DNA from 4 places in the Virgibacillus xinjiangensis genome. Region 4 is predicted to be linked to each of the others. Evidence: riboswitches for the same ligand, from Rfam matches in the RefSeq annotation. Region 4 holds a riboswitch; each other region holds the start of a gene.
The links. A riboswitch is a leader RNA that binds a small molecule or an ion and turns the genes downstream of it on or off. The one in region 4 is predicted to bind S-adenosylmethionine.
Positions count from the first base shown of each region.

Region 1 (5,017 bases), on a different contig from region 4:
TGTGCAGCCATAAAGTCCCTGGGAACAAAGTATATGATCTCCTGTTTTCGTGAGTGATACCAACACGGCAGAGACCGCTGCCATCCCTGAGGAGAAGGCCAGTCCCCGTTCCGCTTTTTCAAGTGCGGCAATCCTCTCCTCCAGCACAGTTACCGTGGGGTTGCCAAGCCGCGAATATACATATCCTTCTTCCTCACCCGAAAAACGCCTCTCCCCCTGCTCCGATGTATCGAACGTATAAGTGGATGTCTGGAACAGGGGAACCGCCAAACTGCCGAGCATTTTCTTGGAATCATACCCTTTATGAACCACTTCCGTCTCGAACCTGTTCGTTTTATCTCCCATCATCAAACCTCCTGGCTCATAGTGGAAAAGCTTGCTTACTTCCATTCTATGATGGGCAAATGGATTTTGAAAGCGTTTTCCAGATATTCTTTTAGGCTTAGTATTGCTTTTCTCTACGTTTCCTCCTAAACTTGTCTTATTTGCACGCCATTTGATTTCGAATACTAACCCCCTCGTACTGGGTTGGGACTTATTATAGAAAGGAGAAAACATATCATGAAAGATAATCAGGCAACAATCGGCATCCTGTACGCCTTGGGAGCTTATTTTCTATGGGGATTCCTGCCCATGTACTGGAAGTTGGCGGATCACGTGCCTGCCGGCCAGGTACTTGCCCACCGCATCATCTGGGCCTTCGCCTTCATGGTTGTCATTATTTTACTAACAGGAAAACAGCAGGCCATTCTTCACGAGACAAAGGAAGTCATCCGAAACAAACGGAGATTCTGGGGAATTGCTCTTGCCTCCATTCTCATCAGCCTCAACTGGCTGACGTTTATCTGGGCCGTGAACAGTGACCATGTGATCCAGGCTAGTCTCGGTTATTATATCAACCCGCTCGTCAGCATTTTGCTTGGCGCCATCGTTTTGAAAGAGAGATTCAACGGCAGCCAGATTGTTTCTTTCATTCTCGCAGCATGTGGAGTAGTCTATCTAACCATCAGCTATGGTGTCTTTCCATGGGTCTCCCTGATTCTCGCTTTCTCCTTTGCCTTTTATGGGCTATTGAAGAAAATAGTTCAGGTCAGCACGATGACCGGCCTGACCATTGAAACGCTAATGGTCACCCCCATCGCTCTGATCTATCTATCTGCCATTCCGGCCAATTCGTTCACATGGGCAGCACCACTGTCCACAACTAACCTGATCTTGGCCGGCAGTGGCGCCGCTACTGCCATCCCATTGCTGATGTTCGCCAGCGGAGCCAAACAAATTCCGCTGGCCATGGTAGGATTTCTACAGTACATCGCACCGACCATCATGCTGTTGTTGGGAGTTTTCCTCTATCAGGAACCATTTACCCAGGCACATCTCGTAGCCTTTGTCCTGATCTGGACGGCACTGATCATTTATATGGCTTCCACCTATAGAAGAAGCATCCAGACCCAAAAGTCCTTGAAAAAGACCTCGGCAGGAGAGCAGGCAAACTGACTGCCTCCTGCCGATTCTCTCGCTCTTCCGCCGATATCTCGCTCCTCCTGCCGATTCCCTCGCTCTCCCGCCGATATCCCGCTCCTCCTGTCGATTCCCTCGTTCTCCAGCGGATATCTCGCTCCTCCTGCTGATTCCCTCACTCTTCCGCCGATATCTCGCTCCTCCTGCCGATTCCCTCACTCTCCCGCCGATATCTCGCTCCTCCTGCCGATTCCCTCGCTCTCCCGCGGATAACCCGTGCCTCCTGCTGATTCCCTCACTCTCCCGCCGATATCTCGCTCCTCCTGCTGATCCCCTCACTCTACAGCGGATATCTCGCTCCTTCTGCTGATCCCCCCCACTCTCCCGCGGATTTCACACTCCTCCTGCCGATTCCCGCACTCCTCTCGCCGATATTCCATGCACTCCTCCCATACGTCAAATTTTCTAAATCTATTGACAGTTACAGGCACAAAAGCCTATAATGTTTAGTAATTTAGTAAAGATTAATCTCTTATCAAGAGCGGTGGAGGGAATAGGCCCTGTGAAACCCGGCAACCACGAGCGAGAGACACTCGCTATTAAAGGTGCTACATCCTACAGATCCATACCCGATCGATCTGGAAGATAAGAGGAGGACGGTTGATAACCAATCCCTCTTCTTAGGAAGAGGGCTTTTTTATATCCCTTCCCCATCTCCAGGAGCGGTGTGAAATATCTCATCAAAAAACCAAGGAGGAATTACCCATGTCTCAATTTCAATCGTTCAACCCCGAAACTGTTTTGCTTCACGGAGGACAGCAGCCAGATCCGACCACCGGATCCCGTGCAGTGCCAATCTATCAGACTACTTCCTATGTTTTCCGTGATACCGAACATGCCCAGAATCTCTTCGGCTTGGCTGAGCCCGGCAATATCTACAGCCGGATCATGAACCCTACCGTCGATGCCTTCGAACAGCGGATGGCCCAGCTCGAGGATGGCGTCGGTGCGGTGGCAACCTCATCCGGCATGGCCGCCATCACCCTATCCATTCTCAACATCGCCAGTTCAGGGGATGAGATTGTTGCCGACAGCAATCTTTACGGCGGTACATACAACCTGTTTGCGAACACCCTTCCACGCTATGGGATTGATGTGAAATTCGTAGATGGAACTGACCCAGAGGCAATTCGTGCAGCCATCACAGACAAGACGAAAGCTGTCTTTGGAGAAATCATTACGAATCCGAGCCTGTACGTCTTTGATGTGGAGAAGGTAGCAGAAATTGCCCATGAATACCAGATTCCACTGATCATTGATAATACATTTGCCACCCCTTACGTCGCCAAGCCGCTGACATGGGGCGCCGACATTGTCGTCCACTCGGCAACGAAGTGGATTGGCGGCCATGGAACGACCATCGGCGGTGTGGTAGTCGACGGCGGACGGTTCAACTGGGACAATGAACGGTTCCCTGGTTTCACCGAACCTGACGAAAGCTATGCCGGCTTGCAATATAAGGACCTGGGCCCTGCAGCATTCATCACCAAACTCCGTGTCCAGCTTTTGAGGGATATCGGCGCATCGTTAAGCCCACAGAATGCTTTCCTCCTTCTGCAAGGCTTGGAAACATTGCATCTGCGCGTAGAGCGACACGCTAAAAATGCAGAAAAAGTTGCCTCCTACTTGGAGAAGCACCCAGCAGTAGAATGGGTCAGCTTCCCGGGGCTGGACAGCCACCCATCACATGAGCTTGCCAAAAAGTACTTTGCGTTCGGCTATGGGTCGGTGATCACCTTTGGTATCCAAGGTGGGCGTGAGGCAGGAAGGACTCTCATTGACAATGTCAACTTATGGTCCCATGTGGCCAATGTAGGGGATGCCAAATCACTCATCATCCACCCTGCTTCCACTACCCACCAGCAGCTGAAAGCGGAGGACCTTCAGAAAAGTGGAGTGAAAGAAGAACTGGTACGCCTCTCCGTAGGCATCGAATCGCCACAGGACATTCTGGCAGACCTGGACCAGGCTATTGCCAAAGCAACTGGAGAAACAGGAGGATATGAGCCTAAAGAACAAGATGCCGTACAGTGGCTTCTTTCTTCTCCTTTCGACCGGAGCGGTGAAGGGGTACGCAAGAAAGTGATTGCTGCCACGGATGACACATCATCCGGCAGTAAGCTGGAACAGTTGGGCTTTGATGTGAGAAAGATCAACGACAAAACTGACCTATCGGAGGATCTCGAAGCGGTCGATGCCATTCTGGCTGGTGGAGACCAACTTCCTCAGGCCGTCATCGAACAGCTCATCCATACACAAGGAAAAGTTCTATGGGTCGAAAATCCGGTGGATGCTGCTGGTACACTGGAAAATGCCGAAGCTTCCGGGATCACGGTCGTAACGAATAAAAATGCATATGAAGAGGCCGTACAGCTGAGGAATAACCGTTCTTCACGAGAATCTGTGAACGTTTAAATAGGAAATGAAGGCAGCGGAAAGAGTTTTTTGCCATGCCGAATCAGCAGGGGAATCAGCCGCTACAGCGGTCCATCCCCTGCTTTTTCATGCGTTTCTTCAGTCTTTGACACTTCCCATTCATGTTTAAATTCCATGGATCCGGGAAAAAATACAAGGTAACCCATGACATCCGCCTTCCTGTAAGGCGTTTTTTTATTTACTTAAATCGCATAGGTTTTGCTTTATACTTGTATTATAATAATAGAAAGATATATTTTGCACGAGCATAGGTGTGGTTATGTTGAGGAGAAAGTCGATGGTTTATACCATAATTGCAATACTTTTAATGGCAGCTGTCGTGTCATGGGTCGTGGCTTCTCAGAAGTCCCCCTTTGAAAATGTAGAAATCCAAATCCCTGAGGAAGAGGAGTCTCCGCCTCCTGAAGAACAACCCGAAGAGCACCCTGCTATGGAGGAGGAAGCAGAACCAGTTGAAGAAGAAGCAGTAGAAGAGGGCCGGCCAAGTCCCGAACAAGACCAGCTTTCCATCAGGGTCAAGGAAGAGATCCAAAGGGCCATACACTCTCTTTCCCCTCGCAGCAGGCATATCACGGCTGTAGGCGATTCCCTCACACAAGGTGTGGGAGCATCTCAGGAAGAGGGAGGATATGTCGGCATATTGGATCGCGCCGTCAATAACCGGATTCCATTGGTGGCTTTTGACAATTATGGGAAGAGGGGAAATCGTTCCGACCAGTTATTGAAGCGGCTGGAAAAGCCGGAAATCACCAAGTCCATTGCCAAATCCGACATCGTTCTGATCACCATAGGAGCCAACGATATTATGAAAGTCGCCAAAGAGAATTTCACCAATCTTCAAATGGAGACCTTCAATCAAGAACTCAGGAGCTATGAACACAGGCTGGAAGACATCATTGAAACCGTCAAGGAAACCAATCCGGATTCCGAAATATTTTTAATCGGTTTCTATAATCCATTTGAAGCCTATTTCCAGAATGTAAAAGAACTGGACATGATTGTACAAAACTGGAATACCAGCGGACAGGAGATTGTGGAAGAGGAAGGCGGGGTATTCATC
Region 1 covers NZ_JBHRSA010000027.1:25,870-30,886, forward strand. Annotated here, with positions in the region: gene megL (methionine gamma-lyase) at 1-345, opposite strand, end outside; gene rarD (EamA family transporter RarD) at 562-1,497, shown strand; SAM riboswitch class I at 1,991-2,113, shown strand; gene ACFOGI_RS06535 (O-acetylhomoserine aminocarboxypropyltransferase/cysteine synthase family protein) at 2,227-3,936, shown strand; gene ACFOGI_RS06540 (SGNH/GDSL hydrolase family protein) at 4,235-5,017, shown strand, end outside.
Region 1: it holds a riboswitch for S-adenosylmethionine, as region 4 does, so the genes downstream of both, ACFOGI_RS06535 (O-acetylhomoserine aminocarboxypropyltransferase/cysteine synthase family protein) here and metK (methionine adenosyltransferase) in region 4, are expected to answer to the same signal.

Region 2 (5,017 bases), on a different contig from region 4:
GATATACTTACCATACATTCAAAAGAAAAGAGAAAGTTTATATAATTACACCTATTCCAGTTATTAAGCAAAGTATCTTCCCTGTAGGGGGAGTGCCTATAGCTTTTCCGGAAAATTTTCAAGCCAAACCCCAGTAAAATAACCGGAACACATATATATTCCGCAGAACAAACTCAGGAGGGATTCAAATGACAAAATCAGTACATACCCAAGTCAGAGCTCCATTCCGCGCAGATCATGTAGGAAGCTTCCTGCGTCCGGAGCGATTGAAACAAGCCCGTAGCCAAAAAGAAAATGGAGAGATTACAGCAGAGCAGCTTCGTCAAATAGAAGATGAGGAAATTGTGAAGCTGGTAGAAAAGCAGAAAGAAGCAGGCCTGCAAGCAGTGACCGACGGGGAATTGAGGCGCAGCTGGTGGCACTTTGATTTTCTGGAAGGCTTCGATGGCGTGGAAGGTTACACGCCGGAGAAGGGATTGCAATTCACCGGTGTAGAGACAAGAAAGCGCGGTCTGAAAGTGACAGACAAGGTCCGGTTCAACGGCCATTATATGATCGAACACTTCAAGTTCCTGAAAAGCCTAGCTGGCGATGCAGTGGCTAAATTCGCCATTCCAAGTCCAAACATGCTGTATTTCAGGGGGGAATTTGAGGAAGGGACATACCAGAATGACGAAGAGCTGGTCGACGATCTGGCTGCCGCATATCAAGGCGTGATCCAGGCACTTTATGATGAGGGTTGCCGGTATCTGCAAATCGACGATACTTCCTGGGCCATCTTCTTTTCGGAAGAACGCCGTAAATCGATGATAGAGAATGGGAAGGATCCGGAAAAAATTGCTGCCTTATGCGCTCGGGCTGTCAATGAATCCATTGCCAACAGGCCGGATGATTTGCTGGTGACTATGCATATCTGCCGGGGTAATTACAAATCAACCTATATGACCAGCGGCAGCTATGAAGCATTATCAGACATCATCTTCGGTGGCTTGGATGTTGATGGACTGTTCCTGGAATTTGATGACGAACGCTCTGGAAGCTTTGAGCCGCTGCGCAAGATCAACCGCAATGATCTATACGTGGTATTGGGATTGATTACCTCGAAGTTCGGTGAATTAGAGGATCCAGAGGAAGTCAAAGCTCGGATAGACGAAGCAAGCAAGTATGTTCCTTTGGAGCAGCTTTGCCTGAGTCCACAATGCGGATTCGCTTCCACCGAGGACGGAAATAAACTGACCGAAGAACAGCAATGGCAGAAAGTACGCCATGTAGTGGACATTGCAGAAGATGTTTGGAAGTAATCTTGGAAGAGACCACAAGTGAACATCTCTTATAAAGAGTGGTGGAGGGACTGGCCCGATGAAACCCGGCAACCTTTCAATAATGTTGAAAAGGTGCTACATCCTGCAGAGCTTCCGGCTTTGCGAGATAAGAGAGGCAGAGTCTTTACGTAAAAGCCCCTCTCTCTAAGCAGAGGGGCTTTCGTATATCATCAGAATTTCATCTTTAACGACAGACAGTATAAGTTCAACTAAAACGATGCCGGCGCCTTTACAAGGGCTTGGCTATCACCAGTAACGAAAGGAATGTGTTGAAAATGGCAAAAGTGAAAGAAGGTTGGCAAAGGTATCACACGATTTGGGGGTTGCTGTTGTTGGGGTGGGTCATTTCCTATATCGACCGGACGGCAGCTGGCCCCATCATCACCTATATGATTGAAAATGAAGTATCATTTTTCGCTAATGTAGATAATCCACATGGGATTGGCGGATTGATCGGAAGCTTGTTTTTCGCAGGATTCATGCTGATGCAGTTCCCTGGCGGGTATTTTGGCGACAAATTCGGTTATCGCGCCGTCATTGTCTGCAGTATTTTTTGGGCCGGTGTTGCCACATTGCTCACTGGTTTGGTTGGCGGTTTGATTGCATTCATCGTGTTCCGTGTCCTGTTAGGGCTTGGAGAAGGTGTGTTTTACTCGAATGACCGCTCCTATATCGCCTATCACACACCGGCTAATAAAGTCGGAACCGGGATGGGGGTCGTACTGACCGGTGTGTCCATCGGCCTGACTGCAGGGCTGTTGGGAATTCCATACTTGTTGACAGTTGCGGAGCCATTCATGGGCATCGATGCATGGCGTTTTCCTTTCTATGTAACCGGAGCGCTGACCTTGGTCGTCGGATTGGTTTTATATTTCTTTTTGAAACCGAAGGCCAGTACTGTTCAGCCAACCGAAAAGTCCTCACCGGGCATCAAAGCGAACTTTGGAAAGACATTCGGTTATATGACGGGGTATTCGGCGGTGTTCCTGCTCCTCGTGATGGGGATCTACTTCGCTTCTGTCCAACTGAACCTGACAGAAGTATCCATCGCATTCATCCTGGTGGCACTATGTCCATTGCTGATTTTGTACTTGTACATGACCAAGAAATCCGAAATCAAGCCATTGTTGGCCAATAAGAATCTCTTTTTCCTGTACTTATTCTTCATTCCGGTGATGTGGCATCTATGGTTCTATGGTTTCTGGTCCGTATCGATTGTGCAGGATTTTGGAGGAGGCGCCTTGATGGCAGCGGCATTGGTAGCTTCCTTCAACGGGATTGCCGGGATTATCGGATTCCCGCTGGGGGGCAAAATTTCCGACTTAGTGGCGGATCGCCCGAATGGACGGCGTAATGTGCTTGTCGTTCTGACGGCTGTATTGACGGTGCTTATCTTTGTTTTTGCTGGCTATGTCATGATGGGCTATAGTCATCCAGTGGTCATGTCGGTCATTCTATTTGTATCCGGCCTATTCTTTTTCGCCTTGCAGCCTGTTGCCCATGCACTGGCATCCGACCTCACCCCGCCGGAGAACAAGGGGTCCATGTTCGGTATGCTTAACCTGATTGCAGAAATCGGTGCGGTGCTGGCGCCGGTGGTCTCCGGTGCGATTCGCGACCAATCCGGCAACTGGGGCTCTGCACTCTTGCTGGATGGCGCTTTGATGGCTGCCGGCCTGGTTCTTGTAATTGCCATATCCGGAAAAGCTGTCGCGAGCTCGGCCGTTGGCAAGAGTGCTTAGGTCGCAGGAAATAGACGTAGCTACTTTCCATGAAAGACAGGAGGATGGGTCATAACGAGGTGGTATGAAGCGAAAGAACGTAACAATGCAGTGAACCAGCGGAGGAAATATGCGCAGATTCCAACGGGAGGAAAGGCCTAGGTGAGACCCCGAAGTGCGATAGCATTCGGAGGCTCACCAGCCGCCCGTGGAAAGCGAAGTAAGTATATTTCCGAAGCGGGTGTATACCACTCCCTTTTGATTTAAATACATATCGGGTTGACAAAGGATAATGGGCTCCGATATAATTACTTCGAATTCGAGATAATTATAAAGGAATGGTATTCATGACTGATCACGATCAGCGTAACAATGACGAGGAGTTGTCCCTGAAGTTATTTGTGGTGTTGTCCCGTGCCTTGCAATCCATCAAAAAGCGGGTGGAAGAAGATATCAAATGTCTGGGCCTCAATCCAACAGAGTTTGCGGTTCTTGAACTGATTTATAATAAAGGTGACCAACCCATACAGAAAATCGGTGATAAGGTCCTCATCGCAAGCAGCAGTATTACCTATGTGGTAGATAAGCTGGAAAAGAAAGGATTCTTGAAGAGAAGACCATGCCCCGAAGACCGACGGATCACCCATGCAACATTGACAGATGCCGGAAAGGATCTGATGGATGACGTCTTCCCGAAGCACAAAGCTGCCATGCAGGACATATGCAGTGGCCTTGATGCACAAGAGAAAGAAGTATTGATCGATCAACTGAAAAAATTGGGATACCATGCCCAGGGTATCTAAATTTTTTGGATAATATCTCGATTTCGTGATAAATTAATTCATATCACTCATTCGCTTCAAAAAATCAGAGTTGCTTTAGATCATAATCAATCCTAGGACAGAGGAGGGGAGATAGATGAACAAGAAGACGGCGGGAATCCACCATATTTCTGCCATTGTCGGTCATCCCCAAGAAAATGTAGACTTTTATGCCGGAGTATTAGGACTGCGTTTAGTCAAGAAGACCGTGAACTTTGATGATCCGGGCACCTATCACCTGTACTTCGGAAATGAAGGTGGAAAGCCGGGAACGATCATCACGTTCTTTCCATGGGCAGATGCGTATAAAGGGAGAGTCGGCGCAGGCCAGGTCGGTGTCACTTCCTATGTGGTTCCAGTGGGCGCGATGGGATTTTGGGAAGACAGACTGGAAAAGTTCCACATTCCTTTTACAAAGACGGAGCGCTTTGGAGAAGAAACCCTGCAATTTGCGGATCCTCATGGGCTACATCTGGAAATGGTGGAAAGGGAAGAGGGAAATGTAAATACCTGGAACTTCGGCAATGTAACGCCGGATGTGGCAATCAAAGGATTCGGGGGCGCAACCCTGTTATCCAAGCAGCCGGCAAAGACAGCACAACTCTTGGAAGAAGTGATGGGACTTGAGAAAGTCGGCACAGATGGGGAGTTTATCCGTTACCGTTCCTTTGGTGACATCGGCAATGTCATCGATATAAAGCTGACCAATAGTGCTGACGGACTGATGGGGGTAGGGACCGTCCATCATATTGCATGGCGGGCCGATGATGACAAAGACCAGCTCGATTGGCGGAATTACCTGAAAGGGTTCGGATACGGGGTAACACCGGTGAAGGACCGCCAATACTTTAACGCCGTTTACTTCCGCGAGCATGGAGAGATACTATTTGAAATAGCGACAGATCCGCCTGGTTTTGCGCATGATGAGTCACCTGACACGATGGGGAAAGAGTTGAAACTGCCGAAGCAGTATGAACCACATCGCACCACCATTGAACAGCATGTCATTCCAATTGATGTGAGAGAATTGGACTAAGCACTTTGCTATCCAATAAGGAGGGGAAACCATGCAGAAAACAGCTGGAATCCATCATATAACAGCGATGGTCAATGATCCGCAGCGGACGATTGATTTCTATGCCGGTGTATTGGG
Region 2 covers NZ_JBHRSA010000043.1:45,478-50,494, forward strand. Annotated here, with positions in the region: gene ACFOGI_RS11270 (5-methyltetrahydropteroyltriglutamate--homocysteine S-methyltransferase) at 189-1,301, shown strand; SAM riboswitch class I at 1,328-1,435, shown strand; gene ACFOGI_RS11275 (MFS transporter) at 1,598-3,064, shown strand; gene ACFOGI_RS11280 (MarR family winged helix-turn-helix transcriptional regulator) at 3,391-3,846, shown strand; gene ACFOGI_RS11285 (ring-cleaving dioxygenase) at 3,962-4,900, shown strand; gene ACFOGI_RS11290 (ring-cleaving dioxygenase) at 4,932-5,017, shown strand, end outside.
Region 2: it holds a riboswitch for S-adenosylmethionine, as region 4 does, so the genes downstream of both, ACFOGI_RS11275 (MFS transporter) here and metK (methionine adenosyltransferase) in region 4, are expected to answer to the same signal.

Region 3 (5,017 bases), on a different contig from region 4:
TCCGTTCAAGTTGATGACAGCAATTTTGCCTGCCCCTGAGCCTTCCTCAATGACCTTCTCCTCAAATGGAGTGTCATTGGCATTGAACAGCTCTTCAAAATCGGCCGTCATGAAACTCGTAGCAGCCTGCCAGATCACCGAGAACAGAAGCAGACCTGCTGCAATCACCAGTGCAATCCATCGTTTCTTATTCATATGACGCTCTCCCTTCTCTCTTTACTTATAATCTTGGTTTACTCTCTGCAGTGTAGGACATTTGCCGCCTGCTTTGGCAGGTCAATCCCGACATGGAGATCCCCATTCTAACGGATAGGAAGCCCTTCCCTTAAGGGAGCCACCCAGGTCCTGAACCATTTGACATCACTAAAAATAGATTTTCCTGCTTTTCGCCGCTTTCTTCGACTTGGGCGGATGATAGCCTCGTTCATAAATTCTTCCCTTGGACATCCGGCATTTGGCCAATAAGTCATCCACTTCATCTGTTTCATACGACCTCAAAGCCTGCATGAATACTTTGGCTGCTACTCGCGCATCCTCCAATGCATGATGGTGTTCAAACGAGATGCCATGGTGCTCAGCCACAGTATTCAGCTTATGATTCTGCAGCTCAGGCCATACCTTTTTGGAGATATTCGCCGTACAGAGATAATCCATCTCCGGATACTCCAGGTTGTAATGATCCAATGTCTGCCGGATGACACTCATATCGAAACTGGCATTATGGGCAACAACCAATTGTCCTGTGAGAAAATGATTCAGCTCCGGCCACATTTCCGCAAAGGTAGGTGCATCCTCCACATCCCGTTCAGTTATCCCATGGATTCTGGTATTGAAGCGGTTGAACGGCATCAAGGGATTGATCAAACGGTAGTATTCCTCCTCAATCTCGTACTCATTGGCTACGACTACGCCAACCGCGCAAGGGCTGAAGCGTTTTTCATTGGCAGTTTCAAAGTCGATCGAAACGATTTTCATTCAAATGGACCCTTTCTATGCTGGTATTCTTTACCTATGATAACATCTATCTCGCCACCCGGGCATGTATTCTGTCCAAATACCTTTCCATGGCCGGTTTCCAGAAAATTACTGTTCCAACCTTGTTATTCTTACAGGAAATGGGGAATGCAAACATAGAAAACACTTTACATTCGCGGTACGTCATGAAAGGAGCAGATCGCCTATTAATTCCGTCACATTACTCGTCATTTTCATCATCTCAGCAATTCTTTCTGTCTTTGCCGCTACTCAACTATCAAAGTATGCCAATATTATCAGCCATAAAGCCAAATTAGGCGGATTCCTGGCAGGAACTCTGCTGCTTTCCATTGCCACTTCCCTTCCGGAACTCACAGCAACCATATCAGCAAGTGTCATCGGCAATGCGGATATTGTGATCGGAAATGGAGTGGGCAGCATTCTGTTCAATATGTTTGTACTGTTCCTGCTCGACGTGCACTTCCGGAAAAAACGTCTTTTCCTGACTGTGTCGCATAACCACTTGTATACTGGCTATCTGGCCTTATTCCTCTGCGTACTCATTACGCTGGGTCTTGGTTTTGATTTTGATGTCTCCTTATTTGAGTTGGGTTTCACCAGTCTCGCGCTTGTTACGGTCTACTTGGTTGGAATGAAATTCTTGTCCGGCAGCCCACAAGAGGAGGATAAGCCTGACCCGGTAACCACCAGCGGTCTAGGCTCTGCCATCCGGCGTTTCCTCTTGTTCGCTGTCATCATTTTCATTACAGGCAGCAGCTTGTCGGTCACAGGGGATGCGATTTCCCGGGAAACAGCCATCAGCGCCACAGCTGTCGGCAGTCTGATGATTGCATTGGCGACTTCCCTTCCGGATGCAGCAAGTGTGTATACGGCCCTGCGTTTGTCGAATATGAACCTTGCCGTGGGTACACTGCTTGGCAGCAATGCCTTCAATATCACGATTCTTGCTGCCGGTGATTTCTTTTACCCTGGAGGAAACATGTGGCAGGCAGCAAGCGATGATCTCCTCTATCTATCCATCATCGGTTTCCTGCTCACCACCATCGTGATGGTGACCATTAAGCGCGACAGGACCAGGAATATGTGGACCTACCTGCTGCCTTCATCCCTGGCATTGGCCAGCTATGTAGCTGTGGTTGGCTATATTTTGACCAGTTGATGCGGCCGCTTGTCCAACCACTCTAATAGGCAGAATTTTCCGTCACGCTATGCATCTTGACTTTTCCGGTCGCCAGGTGTAATGTCAGTATTAAATCAATAGAATACTGAATTTTCTTATCCAGAGAGGTGGAGGGACTGGCCCTTCGAAGCCTCGGCAGCAGACTGACTACCGTGCAGTACTGTGCCAATTCCAGAAGCTTGTGTGCTGAAGATAAGAAGAGAATGAGCTTTAAGCCAAGCCCTCTTCTTGTGGATAAGAAGAGGGCTTTCATGTATTCCTAAAACACAAAAAAGGAATAGACGGTTTCCCCAGCAGTTGCAACCTGCTGCAGGATAGCCTATTCCTTGCCGTATGAAATGACAATCAAGGAGATGAAGAAATGACCGACAAGAGCATTGAAACGAAACTGGCCCAGTTGGGGAACAGAAGTGATGAAAAGACAGGAGCCATCAATCCACCGATCTATATGTCGACCGCCTATCAGCACGTGGGTCTCGGACAGTCCACCGGGTATGATTATACACGCACCAAAAACCCTACCCGAACCCTTCTGGAGGACGGAATCGCCGATTTGGAATCCGGTGACAGGGGGTTTGCCTGCAGTTCAGGCATGTCCGCCATCCAGCTCGTGCTATCCCTTTTCAAAAGCGGGGATGAGATCATTGCACCGGAAGATCTATATGGCGGTACATACCGCATCTTGGAGCAATATGAACAGGCATATGATATCCGGACCCGTTATACGGAGTTCATCAGCATAGAGGAAACAGAAAAGCTTATCACCGATCAGACAAAAGCGATTTTCCTGGAAACGCCGACCAATCCACTGATGCAGGAGATCGATATCGCTGAAGTTGCGGAACTGGCCAAAAGCCGCAACCTGCTCTTGATCGTGGACAATACCTTCCTCACCCCTTATCTGCAGCGGCCGATCGAATCAGGAGCCGACATCGTCATCCATAGTGCCACCAAATATATCGGCGGCCATAATGATGTCCTTGCCGGCCTCGTTGCAGCCAAAGGGGACGAGCTATGTGAGAAGCTGGCAGTTCTCCATAACACGTCCGGCGCGGTACTGTCCGCCTTCGATTCCTGGCTTGTCATGCGTGGTCTAAAGACACTATCCCTTAGAATGGACCGGCACCAGGAGAATGCCAGGCAGATTGCCGAATTCTTGGAGAATCATCCGGCGGTTACAGATGTCCTGTATCCAGGAAAAGGCGGCATGCTGTCCTTCCGCCTGGAAAACAGCGATTGGGTCGATCCGCTGCTTCAGAATTTGGAGCTCATCACCTTTGCTGAAAGTCTCGGCGGTGTAGAAAGCTTTATTACCTATCCGGCGACCCAGACACATGCAGAAATACCGAAAGAGGAAAGGGAAAGCCGCGGCATTTCCGACACATTGCTCCGCTTCTCCATCGGCATCGAGCGTGCAGAAGACCTGATGCAGGATTTGGACCAGGCATTGAAGCGACTCTAATCAAAAACAAGAAGCGACCTTCCTCCAAAGGGATGGTCGCTTCTTGTTTCTATTGCTAGAAATCGAACGTTTTTTCTTCCACGGTAAAGCTCCTGACGGCTTCTTCGTCCAATTGAAAACCGATACCTGGCTGTTCCGGCACTACGATCTCTCCATCAGTTGCCGTCACTTCCGGCTGAATGATATCCTTTTCCCAATATCTTGAAGACCCGGAAGTGTCACCTGGCAGCACGAACTGCGGAAGGGTGGTCAATGCGATATTATGAGCACGGCCGACACCCGCCTCCAGCATGCCGCCGCACCAGACCGCTATCCCCTGTTCTTGGCAATAGTCATGGATCCGCCTGGCTTCTGTGAGTCCGCCGACCCGGCTGATTTTCAGATTGACTACCTTGCAGCTGCCCAGCTCTACCGCTTTCGTGGCATCCTCCAAGGATGTAATGCTTTCATCGAGACAGATGGGAGTCCGGATAGCTGCCTGCAGATTTGCATGGTCGATAATATCATCCGCACCAAGCGGCTGTTCCACCATGAGTAACTCGAGGTCATCCAGCTGCCTGAGGTGATCAATATCCTCCAGTGTATAGGCCGAGTTGGCATCTGCCATGATCGGTGCTTCTGGGAAACAGCGACGGACTTCTCTCAGGACATCTATATCCCAACCCGGCTTAATCTTCAGCTTCAGCCGTTTATAGCCCTCCCTCAGATACCTTTCCACCACATCGAGGGTGTCTTTGACAGAAGGCTGGATGCCTATGCTGACGCCTACATCGATCTTCCGCTTTTCTCCTCCTAGAGCCCGGGACAGAGGCAGACCTTCCCGTTTGGCAGAAAGGTCCCATACTGCCCCTTCTATTGCGGCTTTGGCCATGTTATTCCTCCTGACCGCCCGAAAAAGCTCTGTCACCTCATCAGGATGGTGGACCTGATTTTTTTGGAGGATCGGTATGAGGAAGTCTTCCAGCATGTGTCTGGTCGTCTCCACCGTCTCCTCCGTATACCAAGGTTCAGTAAAGGCAGCCGATTCGCCGAACCCACTGTTCCCTTCTCCATCCTTTGCCTCCAATAGAAAGAACTCCTTATGTTCCATGGTGCCAAAACTGGTGGCAAAGGGGTGCTTCAATCTCATTCTCAACCGTTTCATATTGATTTCCCGAATCGGGACTACCATGTGATGACCTCCCCTGATTCTCCATATGTAAAAACAGCAGCCCCGAACGGACTGCTGCCTTTCCTCTTCTCTATTTAAAATACTATAAAATGGGCAATCAATACAATGATCGGCAAGGTGATGATGGTCCGCTCCACAAAGATGATGAACAATTCGAGCAGGTTGACCGGAATATTCGACCGAAGAATCAGAATACCGATTTCAGACA
Region 3 covers NZ_JBHRSA010000003.1:110,712-115,728, reverse strand. Annotated here, with positions in the region: gene sppA (signal peptide peptidase SppA) at 1-195, opposite strand, end outside; gene ACFOGI_RS00670 (3'-5' exonuclease) at 364-975, opposite strand; gene ACFOGI_RS00665 (sodium:calcium antiporter) at 1,040-2,155, shown strand; SAM riboswitch class I at 2,269-2,375, shown strand; gene ACFOGI_RS00660 (methionine biosynthesis PLP-dependent protein) at 2,538-3,638, shown strand; gene menC (o-succinylbenzoate synthase) at 3,694-4,809, opposite strand; gene ACFOGI_RS00650 (YjiH family protein) at 4,884-5,017, opposite strand, start outside.
Region 3: it holds a riboswitch for S-adenosylmethionine, as region 4 does, so the genes downstream of both, ACFOGI_RS00660 (methionine biosynthesis PLP-dependent protein) here and metK (methionine adenosyltransferase) in region 4, are expected to answer to the same signal.

Region 4 (5,017 bases):
ATCCTGTTCTTCTCTATACCGGTAATAATTCCTGGTCTCTTTCCCAGGTACCAGTGCATCTTCCATTGCTTGATGAAGCTGGCGGAAATCTGCAGGGTCCATCGATGTGCTCCGATCACAAAGATTGTCCAAATAGTCACTGATCGTCTGGTAGGCAACAATGAACCGCACCGCCTCCTCGAATTCCTTCCCTGCAAGCAAACTGTACACTGCTCCTCCCTGACAATGGAATCGCTTTGCCTCCATACTGGCCAGTGCCTGGCTTCGCAACTCCATGTCAGGGATCTCCAAAGCTCGTCTCTTCCAGTAGGTAAGTTCCCTGTCCACCGCCGGAAATACTTGCTGATACACTCTTTTCATTAATACCAATGCCTTGGTTGGGACTTGTTTTGACAATCCAATTCCTCCACCCTGGAAATGTCCGTCTTCATCTCCGGTTTGTTATACTAATTATATCATCATATTTCCAAGGAGGATTCAACTATGTATGCTTATAAAGATAAGGAACCATCCATTCATGATACGGTATTCCTGGCAGAAGATGCCCTGGTGATCGGTGACGTTTCCATTGGAGAAAATTCAAGTGTTTGGTTCAAAACGGTCATACGGGGGGACGTAGCACCGACACGGATTGGTAAACGTGTCAATATCCAGGATTTGTCCATGCTTCATCAAAGCCCTGGCCGTACATTGGTGATTGAAGACGATGTGACCGTTGGCCATCAAGTAACACTTCATTCCGCCATCGTAAGAGAGAAAGCACTGATCGGAATGGGTTCCATAATTTTAGACGGGGCAGAAATAGGAGAGAATGCATTTGTAGGAGCAGGCAGCCTCGTCCCTCCAGGTAAGAAAGTTCCGGCCAATACACTTGTTATGGGCAGACCAGCGAAAGTGGTCAGAGAGTTGACGGAAGAGGATCATAAAGAAATGGAACGAGTCAGAAAGTCTTATGTCGAAAAAGGACAGTATTATAAGGAACACACCAATCTATAAAAGAAGGCCATACAGGAATGATCCTGCATGGCCTTCTTTTATTCTTATTCAATTTCGGTCAGTGCCTTCAATTCATCCACCTTATCTGTTTTCTCCCATGGGAATTGGACATCCGTCCTTCCAAAATGCCCATAGGCCGCGGTATTACGAAAGATAGGCTTTTGCAGGTCAAGCATGCGGATGATTCCTGCCGGCCGGAGATCAAATATTTTGCGTATGGATTGAACCAGTTTCTGCTCTCCGACAACTCCTGTGCCGAATGTGTTCACAGAAATGGATACCGGTTCTGCTACACCGATGGCATAAGCCAGCTGCACCTCACATGTTTTGGCAAGTCCTGCCGCGACAATATTCTTGGCTACGTAACGGGCAGCATATGCTGCAGAGCGGTCCACTTTCGTGGCATCCTTGCCGCTGAATGCTCCTCCACCATGCCTGGCATAGCCGCCATAAGTATCTACGATGATTTTCCGTCCGGTTAGTCCTGCATCCCCTTGTGGACCGCCTATGACGAAACGTCCAGTCGGATTGATGAAATACTTGGTCGTATCGTCCAGCAATTCGGGGGGCACGACAGGTTTGATCACATGTTCCTTAATATCCTTCTCGATCTGTTCCAACGGAATATCCTGGTGATGTTGGGTAGATATGACAATGGTATCGACCTTGACTGGGCGATCCTCTTCATCATACTCTACCGTCACCTGTGTCTTACCGTCCGGGCGGAGATAGTCGAGGACTTTATCCTTTCTAGAATCTGCCAGGCTTTTGGCAAGCTTATGTGCCAGAGAAATTGGCAATGGCATCAATTCTTCTGTTTCATCACAAGCAAAACCGAACATCAAGCCCTGGTCCCCTGCACCGATTGCATCAATTTCCTCTTCCGTCATCTTGCCTTGGCGAGCTTCAAGAGCTTGATTGACCCCTCCAGCAATATCAGGCGATTGCTCATCAATCGCAGTGAGTACGGCACAGGTATCTGCATCAAACCCGAACTTTGCCCGAGTATAGCCGATTTCCTTCACCGTCCGGCGCACTAGTGCCGGAATATCTACATATGTACTAGTGGAAATTTCACCAGCTACCAATACCAACCCGGTTGTAACGGTAGTTTCACACGCTACCCTGGCAAAAGGGTCCTTTTTAAGTATTTCATCCAGAATAGCATCGGATATCTGATCGGATATCTTATCCGGATGTCCTTCTGTTACTGATTCAGAAGTGAATAAACGACGGTTTTCAGCCATGTGGCTAAATCCTCCCCTAATTATATTACGGTACTCTATTTTTCCTTATGTTTTTCCTTTTTATCCAAACTGGTTAAAAATATCAGAACATACCGGATTTCCATAACCTAATATGGAAGCCTAAGGATTTCCTGTCAGGCAACAATAACGTTCAAACAAAGAAAAAACCTTTCCTGCCATCATGAGGAAAGGTTATGGCCTTTCACTCTTATTGTCCAAGGAAATATCCTTGCATCAGGTAAGCACCTTTTCACGCTGACGTGATGGTTGCTGGGCTTCATCGGGGCTGTCCCTCCACCAACTCTGAATAAGAGAGTATCCGTTCGCAGTTAATCGTATCGAAAGAGGTCTGGTGTGTCAACCTTTTTGGAAGGCAGCCATAGTAAAGTTCAATTTTTCATAAAATAATCGCAGAATTAGTGTGGACTATATTTTTTAATGTGTTATACTAATAAACATAATCAGAAAAAAATGGATGTTTGATAAGTATACTGTGTAAATTCATCAAAAAAAGGCGGGTTGTCGAAATGAAAATGGTGGAAAAATCATTAACAAAAGAAATCCATTCACATGTGAATCTCCAGGAGAACTTAACGGTACCACAGCTGGTGGAACAAATCCTGGCCCGTAATGAGGGCATCCTTACCGCTACCGGAGCGGTGCGTGCCACCACAGGGGCATATACCGGACGCTCTCCTAAGGATAAATATATCGTAGAAGACGAAATTTCCGAAGATCATATCGACTGGGGAGCAGTCAATCAACAAATTGATGAATCCTCTTTCAATAGATTGTATGAAAAAATGTTGTCCCATTTAAAAGAAAAAGATGTATTATACAGCTTCAAAGGATTCGCCGGCGCTGATTCAAAATATCGACTACCTATTCAGGTGATCAATGAATATGCCTGGCACAATCTTTTTGCAAGGCAATTATTCATAACGCCGTCTGAAGAAGAACTTTCTGGACACCAAGCGGAATTCACTGTGGTTTCTGCACCTGATTTCAAAGCCGACCCGGAAGCGGACGGCACCAACTCTGAAACGTTCATTATCATCTCCTTCAAAAAGCGTGTGGTCCTCATAGGAGGAACCGAGTATGCTGGCGAAATTAAAAAATCGATCTTTTCTGTCATGAACTACCTCTTGCCCCGGCAGGATATCCTGTCGATGCACTGTTCTGCCAACGTTGGGCAAGAAGGAGATGTCGCCCTATTTTTCGGATTATCAGGCACAGGAAAGACCACGCTTTCCGCCGACCCTTACCGGCGGCTGATCGGTGATGATGAACATGGCTGGGGACCGAACGGAGTATTCAACATTGAAGGCGGCTGTTACGCAAAATGCATTAACCTTTCCGAGGAAAAAGAACCACAGATCCATAAGGCGATACGATTCGGTTCTGTGCTGGAAAACGTCGTGCTGGACCGCTCTTCCAGATTGCCTGACTACGATGATACTTCCTTGACCGAAAATACTCGGGCCGCATACCCGTTGGAAAATATGGACAATATTATTTCTCCTAGTGTGGCAGGCCACCCCAATACCATCATATTCCTGACAGCAGACGCATCAGGCACCCTGCCTCCGATCAGTAAACTGACCAAAGAGCAGGCAATGTATCATTTCCTTAGTGGTTATACCAGTAAACTTGCAGGGACAGAACGCGGAGTCACAGAACCACAGGCAACCTTCTCCGCCTGCTTTGGTGCACCATTCCTGCCATTGAAACCGGCAGCTTATGCAGAGATGCTCGGAGAGAAAATTGATCAGCACAATTCGAATGTCTTCTTGGTTAACACAGGCTGGACCGGTGGTTCTTATGGGACGGGAAAACGGATGAAGCTGTCCTACACCCGCGCCATGATCCACTCGGCATTGGAAGGTGAATTGAATTCAGTGGAAACTGTCAGAGACGAAATCTTCGACTTGAATATTCCACTGCAGGTTCCTGGAGTGCCTGACGAAGTTTTGGTACCGAAATACACGTGGGAAGATAAAGAAGCATACGAAGAAACAGCAAAATCATTAGCCATGAAATTCCACCGGAACTTTGAGAAATTTACAGAAGCCGGTGATGACATCAAGCAAGCAGGACCCGCATACAGGGTCTGAGACAATTGATTCCTCATCCCAAAAGGAATGTTTATAAATGAAGCCGGTCCCTCAACGGGGCCGGCTTTTTAAATTTCAGTTTCTTGCCTCTAGGCATTCACACATTTTCCCATTCTGCATAAGCTATGTTGACATCACACTATTTAAGGGGTTGAACGTTGTGAAGACAAAGATTATGTCCGTTGTCAGCCTCAGTATCCTTTTCCTTTTCCTTACCGCCTGCAACTCAAACAGCACAGTCTCTGTTAGCGTTGCTGAAGTAACACGTTCCCTATTCTATGCTCCACAGTATGTAGCACTGGAAAAAGGTTTTTTTGAAGAAGAAGGTTTGGAAATTGACCTTCAAACGACCTGGGGAGGAGACACCACGATGACTGCCCTGCTCTCCGATGGTGCGGATATAGCACTGGTTGGATCTGAAACCTCCATCTATGTCTACGCCCAAGATTCCAAAGACTATGCCATGAATTTTGCCCAGCTTACCCAAACGGATGGAACTTTTTTGGTAGCAAAAGAACCTCAGCCCGATTTTGAATGGGAAGATCTAAAAGACAGCAACTTCCTTGGACAGCGGGTCGGCGGAATGCCGCAGATGGTAGGAGAATATGTACTGAAACAGCATGGAATTGATCCCCACCATGATTTGAATCTCAGTCAAAA
Region 4 covers NZ_JBHRSA010000010.1:3,296-8,312, reverse strand. Annotated here, with positions in the region: gene ACFOGI_RS03900 (tetraprenyl-beta-curcumene synthase family protein) at 1-396, opposite strand, end outside; gene ACFOGI_RS03895 (gamma carbonic anhydrase) at 484-996, shown strand; gene metK (methionine adenosyltransferase) at 1,041-2,243, opposite strand; SAM riboswitch class I at 2,449-2,557, opposite strand; gene pckA (phosphoenolpyruvate carboxykinase (ATP)) at 2,771-4,357, shown strand; gene ACFOGI_RS03880 (ABC transporter substrate-binding protein) at 4,533-5,017, shown strand, end outside.